Regions from separate parts of the Micromonospora sp. SYSU B005 genome, predicted to be linked through region 2. Evidence: riboswitches for the same ligand, from Rfam matches in the RefSeq annotation. Region 2 holds a riboswitch; the other holds the start of a gene.
What was found. A riboswitch is a leader RNA that binds a small molecule or an ion and turns the genes downstream of it on or off. The one in region 2 is predicted to bind cyclic di-AMP.
Positions count from the first base shown of each region.

Region 1: it holds a riboswitch for cyclic di-AMP, as region 2 does, so the genes downstream of both, SM452_RS07355 (LysM peptidoglycan-binding domain-containing protein) here and SM452_RS26610 (coiled-coil domain-containing protein) in region 2, are expected to answer to the same signal.

Region 1 covers NZ_JAXCFU010000002.1:457,742-462,103, forward strand. Annotated here, with positions in the region: gene SM452_RS07350 (LLM class flavin-dependent oxidoreductase) at 1-1,555, opposite strand, end outside; cyclic di-AMP (ydaO/yuaA leader) riboswitch at 1,727-1,872, shown strand; gene SM452_RS07355 (LysM peptidoglycan-binding domain-containing protein) at 1,871-2,515, shown strand; gene SM452_RS07360 (YbaB/EbfC family nucleoid-associated protein) at 2,701-3,150, shown strand; gene SM452_RS07365 (M4 family metallopeptidase) at 3,286-4,362, opposite strand, start outside.
Region 2 covers NZ_JAXCFU010000016.1:59,159-63,520, forward strand. Annotated here, with positions in the region: gene SM452_RS26595 (metal-sensitive transcriptional regulator) at 1-237, shown strand, start outside; gene SM452_RS26600 (SHOCT domain-containing protein) at 363-572, shown strand; gene SM452_RS26605 (YibE/F family protein) at 737-2,011, shown strand; cyclic di-AMP (ydaO/yuaA leader) riboswitch at 2,166-2,296, shown strand; gene SM452_RS26610 (coiled-coil domain-containing protein) at 2,301-3,329, shown strand; gene SM452_RS26615 (carbonic anhydrase) at 3,387-4,040, opposite strand; gene SM452_RS26620 (helix-turn-helix transcriptional regulator) at 4,208-4,362, shown strand, end outside.

The DNA.
Region 1 (4,362 bases), on a different contig from region 2:
GGCCGGGGAAGAATCCGTGCCGGGCCAGCGGCTCGACGATCTGGTGCTCCTCGTACGACAGGTGCGACAGCAGCGTGTCGGTGAGCAGGTCCACCGCCTCCTGGAGCTGCGTGAAGTCGCCGGGGTGCCGGACCAGCTCGACGAGCGCCCGGTCGACGCTCTCCACCACGCCGTGGATCACCACGTGCTCCTCCTCGAGGCGGTCCAGCACTGCCGCCAGCCCGGCCTCGGAGCGGCGCAGGTGAGGGAAGATCGAGGCGTCCTCCAGCCCGTGGTGCTGGGTGACCATCGTGCAGTACGCCGCGCAGTACGCCCCGAGCGTCCAGTTGTTCTGCCGCATGGTCATCTCGTTGAGGGCGGCCCGCGCCCGGCCCGGCGAGACAGTGCCCTGCTTGACCTGTTCCAGCAGATCGCGCACCTGGGCCAGCTCCTGGCGCAGGTGGTCGTGCACGTCCACCAGGTGCTGCCCGGCGGCCTGTCCGCGGGCCGGGTAGACGTGCCCGGCCGGCGGCGGCGGGGCGCTCGGGCGGGTGGACTCGTCCCAGGGGCGGCGCGCGCTCAGGCGTACCCCCGGGTCGGGGGTGGGGGTGACGCCGAGCGTGCTCGGGCCGGCGGCGGCGGTCTGCTCGTCGGCGGCCGTGCGGGTTCCGCCGGCGGGCGCGGTGCGCTCGGCGGCGACCAGCTCCCGCACGGCGGGCGCGACCTCCTGGCCGAAGATCTGGATCGCGCGCGGCTCGTCGCTGCCGAGGATGAACGTGGTGATGCCGTGCTCCAGGGTGAGCCCGGCCAGCTCCTCCACCCACTGCTCCGGCGGCCCGGCCAGGAAACCGGCCGACGAGCGGGCGAACGTGCCGGTCACGTTGAGCATGCGGCGGATCGTGGCCGGGTCGCGCCCGGCGGCCTGAGCGCCCTCGTCGACGAGCGCGTTCAGGGCGGGCAGCTCGTCGGGGCCCTTCGGCAGGTACGACAGGGACGGCAGCCAGCCGTCCGCGGCGCGGCCGACCAGGCGCAGCATGCGCGGCTTGTACGCGCCGACCCAGATGCCCACCGGGTGCGCGGGCGCCGGACCGCGCTTGGCGCCGACCACCCGGTAGTGCTCGCCGTCGACGCGGATCATGCCGCGACGGTCGGTGTCCCAGACCTCGCGGATCACCCGGATCGCCTCGTCGAGGGCCTCGACGGCGGCGCCGGGGGACAGGCGTCGCCCGCCCGCCGCCTCGATCGCGTCCCAGAACGCGCCCGCACCGAGTCCCAGCTCGACCCGGCCGCCGGTGAGCAGGTCCAGGCTGGCGACGCTGCGGGCCAGCACCACCGGCTGGCGCAACGGCAGGTTGAGGACGTTTCCGGCCAGGCGGATACGTTCGGTCGCGGCGGCCACGTAGGACATCAGCGTCCAGGTGTCCAGGAAGCCCGGCTGGTAGGGGTGGTCCTGGAACGTGACCAGGTTCAGCCCGACCTGCTCGCAGAGCCGGGCCAGCGCCACCACCTGGTCGGGCTGCCCGGCGGCGGGGGTGATGAAGCCGCCGAAGGTCAGCTCGTGTCCGTGATCGGTCATCCGTCAAGCCCTCCCGTGATCTTGCCTGGCCCTGCCACCGTAGCGCCGCCGCCGGTCGCCCGGCCGGGTGAAGAGCGTCACAAGAAGTGGACGATCATCACAAATCGCTCCTAGCGTCGGTTTCGTTCGCAGACGCGGACACCGCAGGCCGGAAACGCCAAATCCCGCCGCCGGCCCCGGTAACCGAACCTCGTGCGGGAGCGGGGGAACCACACGTTCCACGGTGCATCGTCACCTCGGGGTGAAGCCGCCACCGGCGGCCGGGCTCCTCGGCCCGAACCCGACAGCTCACCTCGTCGGCGTGGAGGAATCCACATGGCAACTGAATACTCAGCCCGAAGCCGCCGTACCGCTCTCGGAGCGGTCCTGGCCGGCGCCGCCGTCGGCGCCGCGACCCTGTTCGGCCCGGCCGCTCCGGCCAGCGCGGGCGTCAACTGGGACGCGGTCGCGCGCTGCGAGTCAGGCGGCAACTGGAAGATCAACACCGGTAACGGCTACTACGGCGGGCTCCAGTTCTCCCGCACCACCTGGAACGGCTACGGCGGCCAGAAGTACGCCGCGCGCGCCGACCTGGCCAGCCGGTCCGAGCAGATCGCCGTCGCGGAGAAGGTGCTGCGCGGCCAGGGCATCGGCGCGTGGCCGGTCTGCGGCAAGAAGGGCGGCTCGGCCAGCACGGCGACCCGGTCCGAGCGGGCCACCACGAAGGCGGCACCGAGGAAGGCGGCGCCGAAGCGGGCCGCCGCGACGAAGGCCGCGCCGGAACGCGCCACGACGAAGGCGGCGCCGCGGCCGTCGTCCGGCGCCGGGACGTACGTCGTCCGGCGCGGGGACACGCTGTCGGAGATCGCCGTGGCGCAGCGCGTCGACGGCGGCTGGCGTGCCCTGCACGAGCGCAACCGCGCCGTGGTCGGCGACGACCCGGGCCTGATCTTCCCCGGTCAGCAGCTGCGCCTGCGCTGACCTCGTCCGAGCGCCCGGCCGGTTCGTCCCGGCCGGGCGCCCGGCCGTCCGCGACACGCCGCGTGGCCGGTGTCCGGCCTGCTCGCGGCGCCGGGACGCGACCCGGACCGGCCGGTGACGGCGATTCGTCGGAGCCGGTTGCTAGGGTCACGCATGCTCGGCTAAGACGTGAAGAAAGCGCGGATATGACCAACGACCCGTTCTCGGCGGCCGCGAGCATCGACGAGCTGCTGACCCGCACGCAGCAGGCGCTCACCGCGATGCGCTCCCGGGCCTCGGCACACGCCGACGGCGAGCCGGGCGACCTGCTGCTCGCCGAGGGCACTGCAGCCGGCGGCCGGGTCCGCGCGGTCGCCGTCCAGGGTGGCCGGCTCGATTCCGTGACGATCGACCCGGAGCTGGCCGGCGAGCCCCTCGACGTCCTCTGCGGACACCTCGTGACCGCCGCCAACGCCGCGTTGTCCGAGCTGGACGACCGGGTCAGCGCGTCGGCCCGGGCCGACGCCGACGCGCTCGCCGCCCGGCTCGGCAGCATGGGCGACCAGGCCGAGCTGTTCGGCCGCGCGATGCACGAGGCGGCCGCGCGGATCCACCGCGACCGCGGCGCTGGGTCCCGGGCCGGGCGCGCGGTCTGACCCGACCGCACACGCCCCGGCACGACGAGGCGCCGCACCCGCACGCGGCGCCGACCACGCGCGACGCGGCACCGGCCTGACACGACGAGGCGGCCGGCCGCCGGGAGGACGACGACCGGCCGCGCTACGCCACGGTCAGCTCAGGGTGACCGCGGTGTCGTCGACGACGAAGGACGTCTGCAACGAGCTGTCCTCCACGCCGCTGAACGAGATGGTCGCCGTGGTGCCCGCCAGCGACGAGACGTCGAAGGACCGCTGCACGTAGCCGGTGGCCTTGTTCAGGTTTGAGTACGTGGCCAGCGTGGTGCTGCCCGCCTTGACGGTGAGCTTGTCGTACGCGGTGCTGGTGGTCGACTCCGCGCTGTCGATGTGCAGCCAGAAGCTCAACGTCGCCCGGCATCCGGCCGGGATCGTCACCGACTGGCTGAGCGTGTCGGTGTGCGACGAGCCGTACCCGTCCAGCCACGCCTTGTACGAGCCGCCGTGCGCGGCCTGGCCGCTGTCGGTGGTGATGACGCCGGACGAGGCGCTCCAGGTCACGTTGCCCGACTCGAAGCCCGGGTTGGCGAGCTTGTTGCCGGAGCAACCGCCCGACGGCGGGGTGGTCGTGGTGCTCGGGGTGGGCGTCGGGGTGCCGCCGGAGCAGGTCGGGTCACCGGACTGGGCCGGCACGCTCACCGCGTCCCAGGCCGCCTTGACCGTGTTGAACTCCGCGCAGCTGCCCGGGTAGAGGTTCTTCGCCGCCTGCAGCGTCCAGGTGCGGTACTTCAGGTACGACGAGGACGAGGTCTTCAGCAGCATGCCGTTGTACATGATCTTCATGGCCTTCTGGATGCCCAGGCCGGTCACGCTGCTGCCGTTGCAGGTCGAGCTGGACGGCTGCCCGTTGGTCGGGCTGCTGCCGTTGGCGAGCAGGTAGAACCAGTGGTTGCCCGGGCCGGCCGCGGCGTGCACCTCGGTCGACGGGATGCTGCTGGAGTAGCAGTTCGGGTCGCCGAGCGCCGACGGGTTGTACATGTTGCGGATCGGGCCGGAGCCGACCAGGTTGATCTTCTCGCCGACCAGGAAGTCCGGCGCGTCGTAGCTGGACGGCTCGTTGGCGAACCACTCGGTGGCCGCGCCGAACGTGTCAGCCACGAACTCCTGCGTGCCGCCGCCGGAGATGCCGCCCGGGGTGTTGTCGTCGATGCCGTGGCCGATCTCGTGCGCCAC
Region 2 (4,362 bases):
CTCCGCCGGATCGAGGGGCAGGTCCGTGGCATCGAGAAGATGGTCGAGGACGACCGTTACTGCATCGACGTGCTGACCCAGATCTCGGCCATCCAGGCGGCGCTGGACAAGGTGGGCCTGGGCCTGCTCGACGGCCACGCCCGGCACTGCATGCACGAGGGCGCCGCCGAGGGCCGGGCCGACGAGATGGCGACCGAGATGATGGCCGCCGTCGGCCGCCTGATGAAGCGCGGCTGAGCGGGGACCTCCGACCCTCGGGCCAGGGCACATCGACCCGTGCCGGCGCACCCGGGCGGACGTACCGTCGACGTGGCGGGCAGGCCGGCCCGGCGGACCCGCGGTGACGGACGGAGGGCGGCCCGATGATGTGGCAGAGCCCGATGATGGGCTGGATGTGGATCTGGTCCCTGCTGGTGCTCGCCGTGCTGGCGGGGCTCGTCTGGGCGGCCGTGCGGTGGACCGGCCCGCAGTACCTGGGCCCGACGACGGCCCGGCGCATCCTGGACGAGCGGTACGCCCGCGGCGAGATCGACGAGGACGAGTACCGGCGGCGCCGGGCCGGCCTGGCCTGACCCGCGCGGGACGCGCGTCACCGGCCACGGTGTGCGGGAGCGGCCGGCCGGGCTGCCTACCATGGCCGGGCGACGACCCGGACGTGGTCGACACGTCCGCGCCGGCCGGGTGACCAGACCGGTCCGGCGGACCAGGCGTCGCCGCGACCGTTGGGAGAGACGTCATGGGTGCCGACCACACCCGCCCCGCACCCGCCGCGCCGCCGGGCGTACGGCGGCTGCTCGTCGCCGTGGTGGTGCCGCTGTTCGCGCTCACCGTGATCGCGGCGCTGGTGCTCTGGCCCGGGCAGGACCGGGAGCCGGTCGGCGGCGCGGACGTCCCTCGCTACCACGGCACGGTGACCCGGGTGGTCACCGAGCCCTGCCCGCCGACGCCGGAGGCCCCGGAGGGCGGCGGTGGCCCCTGCGGCACCGTGACCGTCACCGCCGAGCAGGGCCCGGACGCGGGCCGGCAGGTCGAGACGCCGATCCCGGCCGGGCCGGGCGCGCCGCGGGTCGCGGTCGGCGACGAGGTCGTCCTGGTCGAGCTGACCGACCCGGCCGACCCGGCGGTGAAGTCCTACAACATCGCCGAGCACCAGCGCGGTACGCCGCTGATCTGGCTGATGGTGCTGTTCGCCGCCGCGATCGTGGCGTTCGGCAGGTGGCGCGGGCTCGCCGCGCTCGGCGGCCTGGCGGCCAGCTTCGCCATCCTGCTCGGCTTCGTGCTGCCGGGCATCGGCGCCGGCCAGCCGCCGCTGCTCGTCGCGATCGTGGGCGCTGCGTTGATCATGTTCGTGGTGCTCTACCTGACCCACGGGATCACCGCGCAGACGTCGGTCGCGGTGCTCGGCACGCTCGGCAGCCTGGTGGTCACCGGCGTGCTCGGCCTGCTCGCCACGTCCGCCACCCACCTGACCGGCTTCGGCAGCGAGGACGCCACCACGCTGTCCATGTTCCAGGGCGACGTGGACCTGCACGGACTGCTTCTGGCCGGCATCATCATCGGCTCGCTGGGCGTGCTAGACGACGTCACAGTCACCCAGGCGGCCACCGTCACCGAACTGGCGCACGCCAACCCCGGGCTGTCCCGGCGGCAGCTCTACCGGGCGGCGACCCGGGTCGGCCGGGCCCACATCGCGTCCACCGTCAACACCATCGTGCTGGCGTACGCCGGCGCCTCGCTGCCGCTGCTGCTCCTGCTGGTCGCCGACTCCCGCCCGGTGAGCGAGATCCTCACCAGTGAGTTCCTCGCCCAGGAGATCGTCCGCAGCGCGGTGGCGACGCTCGGCCTGATCGCCGCCGTACCGCTGACGACCGGACTGGCCGCGATCGTGACCACCGCCGGGCGGCGCTCGCCCGGCGCGGAGCCGGCGCCCGCCGCGCCCCCGCCGCCGGCCGGACGGGACGACGCGCTGGAGGCGCTCGGCGGCGGGAAGAGTACGGAGGCCGCATGGTGACACTCCGCAGCGTGACCATCGAATTCAAACGCGACGCTGGTCACGGTGTGCCACGGCGAAATCTCGCTATTGGTCGGCTTCCGGACGTAGATCCTCACGAGTGCTGTCAGGTAACCTCGCTGCCGGTCACCGCCGAAGGCGCGCACCGGCGCCAGCGGTGCCGCCGCCCAATCGCCCACGGGCGAACCGGGGAACCAGGTACATGGGGTGAATCCGCGACAGCGGTAGGGGCCACTTCCGTCCCGAACCCGTCAGCTAACCCGGTCGGCGGCCGACGGAAGGGAACACTGTGACGGCACCCCTGCGCCGCTGGCTGACACCCGTGGTGGCCGTGCTGGCCTCGCTAGCCGTGCTGGCCGGCCCGAACCCGGCGACCGCGGCCCCCGCCGCGGCGGCCCCCGGCACCCCCTCGGGCCACGAGGAGGACGGCGATCCGCCGCTCATCACCGAGGCGATCGACTCCGCCAACCGGAACTTCCTCCAGGCCAAGGCGAAGCTCGCCAAGTCCCAGGACCGCCAGCGGCGGCTGGCGGCCGAGGTGAAGACGGCACAGGCCGAACTCGACGCGCTCAGCCCGCAGGTCAACCAACTCGCCGCCCAGTCCTACCGGACCGGCCGGATGGGCGCGATGGCGATGCTGCTGGAGAGCAACTCCCCCGACTCGTTCGTCCGCCGGGTCAACGCCCTGGACGAGCTGAACCTCCTCAACGCGCAGCGCCTGGCCGCCATCAACGCGGTCAAGACCCGCGCCGAGCAGGCCAAGATCGCGCTCGACGCCGAGGTGCGCGAGCAGGAGAAGCAGAAGAACGCGATGGAGCGCGAGAAGGTGCAGGCCGAGCGCGCGCTGAAGCTCGTCGGCGGTCTCGGCTTCACCGGCGGCCTGGTCTCCGCCACCTCACCGGTCGCCAAGATCGCCCCCGGCCGCACCGCCGACGGCGGGTGGAAGGCCGAGTCGTGCAGCGAGGACGACCCGACCACCTCGGGCTGCGTCACGCCGCGCACGCTGCACGCGTACAAGGAGGTCCGGCGCGCGGGCTTCAAGCGCTTCGTGGGCTGCTACCGGTCCGGCGGGCCGTGGGAGCACCCCAAGGGCAAGGCGTGTGACTGGTCGCTGCAGAACAGCGGCTTCGCGCCGTGGCACAACAACGACACCCGCCGGTACGGCAACGAGGTCGCCGCGTTCCTGATCCGCAACGCCGACCGGCTGGGCATCTACTACGTCATCTGGAACCGGCAGATCTGGTTCCCGGCCACCGGCTGGCGTTCCTACAGCGGACCGTCGAACCACACCGACCACGTCCACATGTCGCTGCTCTGATCCGGACACCACGAAAAGGGGCCGCCCGAGGGCGGCCCCTTTTCGCGTCCGAATGTGTCAGCTCGCCAGCGCCGGGTCGGCGGGCGCGGCCGGGGCGGGCAGCGGGGCCGGGGACTGCGCCACGGTCCGCACCTCGCCACCGGCGAGCCGGTACGACATGCCCACCACCGTGCACCGCCCGGCGGCCACCCGCTCGGCCAGCACGGCGGACCGGGCCAGCAGCGTCTCCACGGTCTGCGCGATGTGGACGTCGATGATGCCGTCGAGGTCCTCGACGCCCTGGCGGGCGGCGCGCAGCAGGCTCGGCGAGACCGCGTCCACCACCGCGCCCAGGTGCCCGGCCGGGGCGGCACCCGTCCGGACCCCCTCCCGGGCGGCCTGGACCGCGCCGCACGAGTCGTGCCCGAGCACCACCACGAGCGGCGTGCCCAGCACGGTGACGGCGTACTCGACGCTGCCGAGCACCTCCGGCCCGGCGGTGTGCCCGGCGGTACGCACCACGAAGAGGTCACCGAGACCGCGGTCGAAGACGATCTCGGCGGCGAGCCGCGAGTCGGAGCAGCCGACGATCACCGCGAACGGGTGCTGGCCGTCGGCGACCGCCGCCCGGTGCCCGGCGTCCTGATTCGGATGCTGCGGGACGCCCGTGACGAACCGGTGGTTACCGGCACGCAGCTCGGCAAGTGCCTGTTCCGGGGTGCTCGGCGTCATGTCCCTCACCTCGTCTACCTGGGGAACCACCAGGCCGAACGGCCTCGCGACCCACGGTCACACGCCCCTCGGGGTCCGTCAAGATTCGTGATACGCATTTCATACTTTCCCGTCTCCGCTCCGCCCCGGACCGCGCCGATTCGGCAGGTGGCGGACGTGGCCATAGCATGACCACCATGGCGACCACACCAGTTGAGGACGGGAGCCGCCGTAACTGGACCTTCCTCACCAACCATGGCCACGTGCTGCTGGCGATCGCGCGCAACCCCACCGCCCGGCTGCGGGACGTGGCGGACGAGGTGGGCGTGACCGAGCGGGCGGC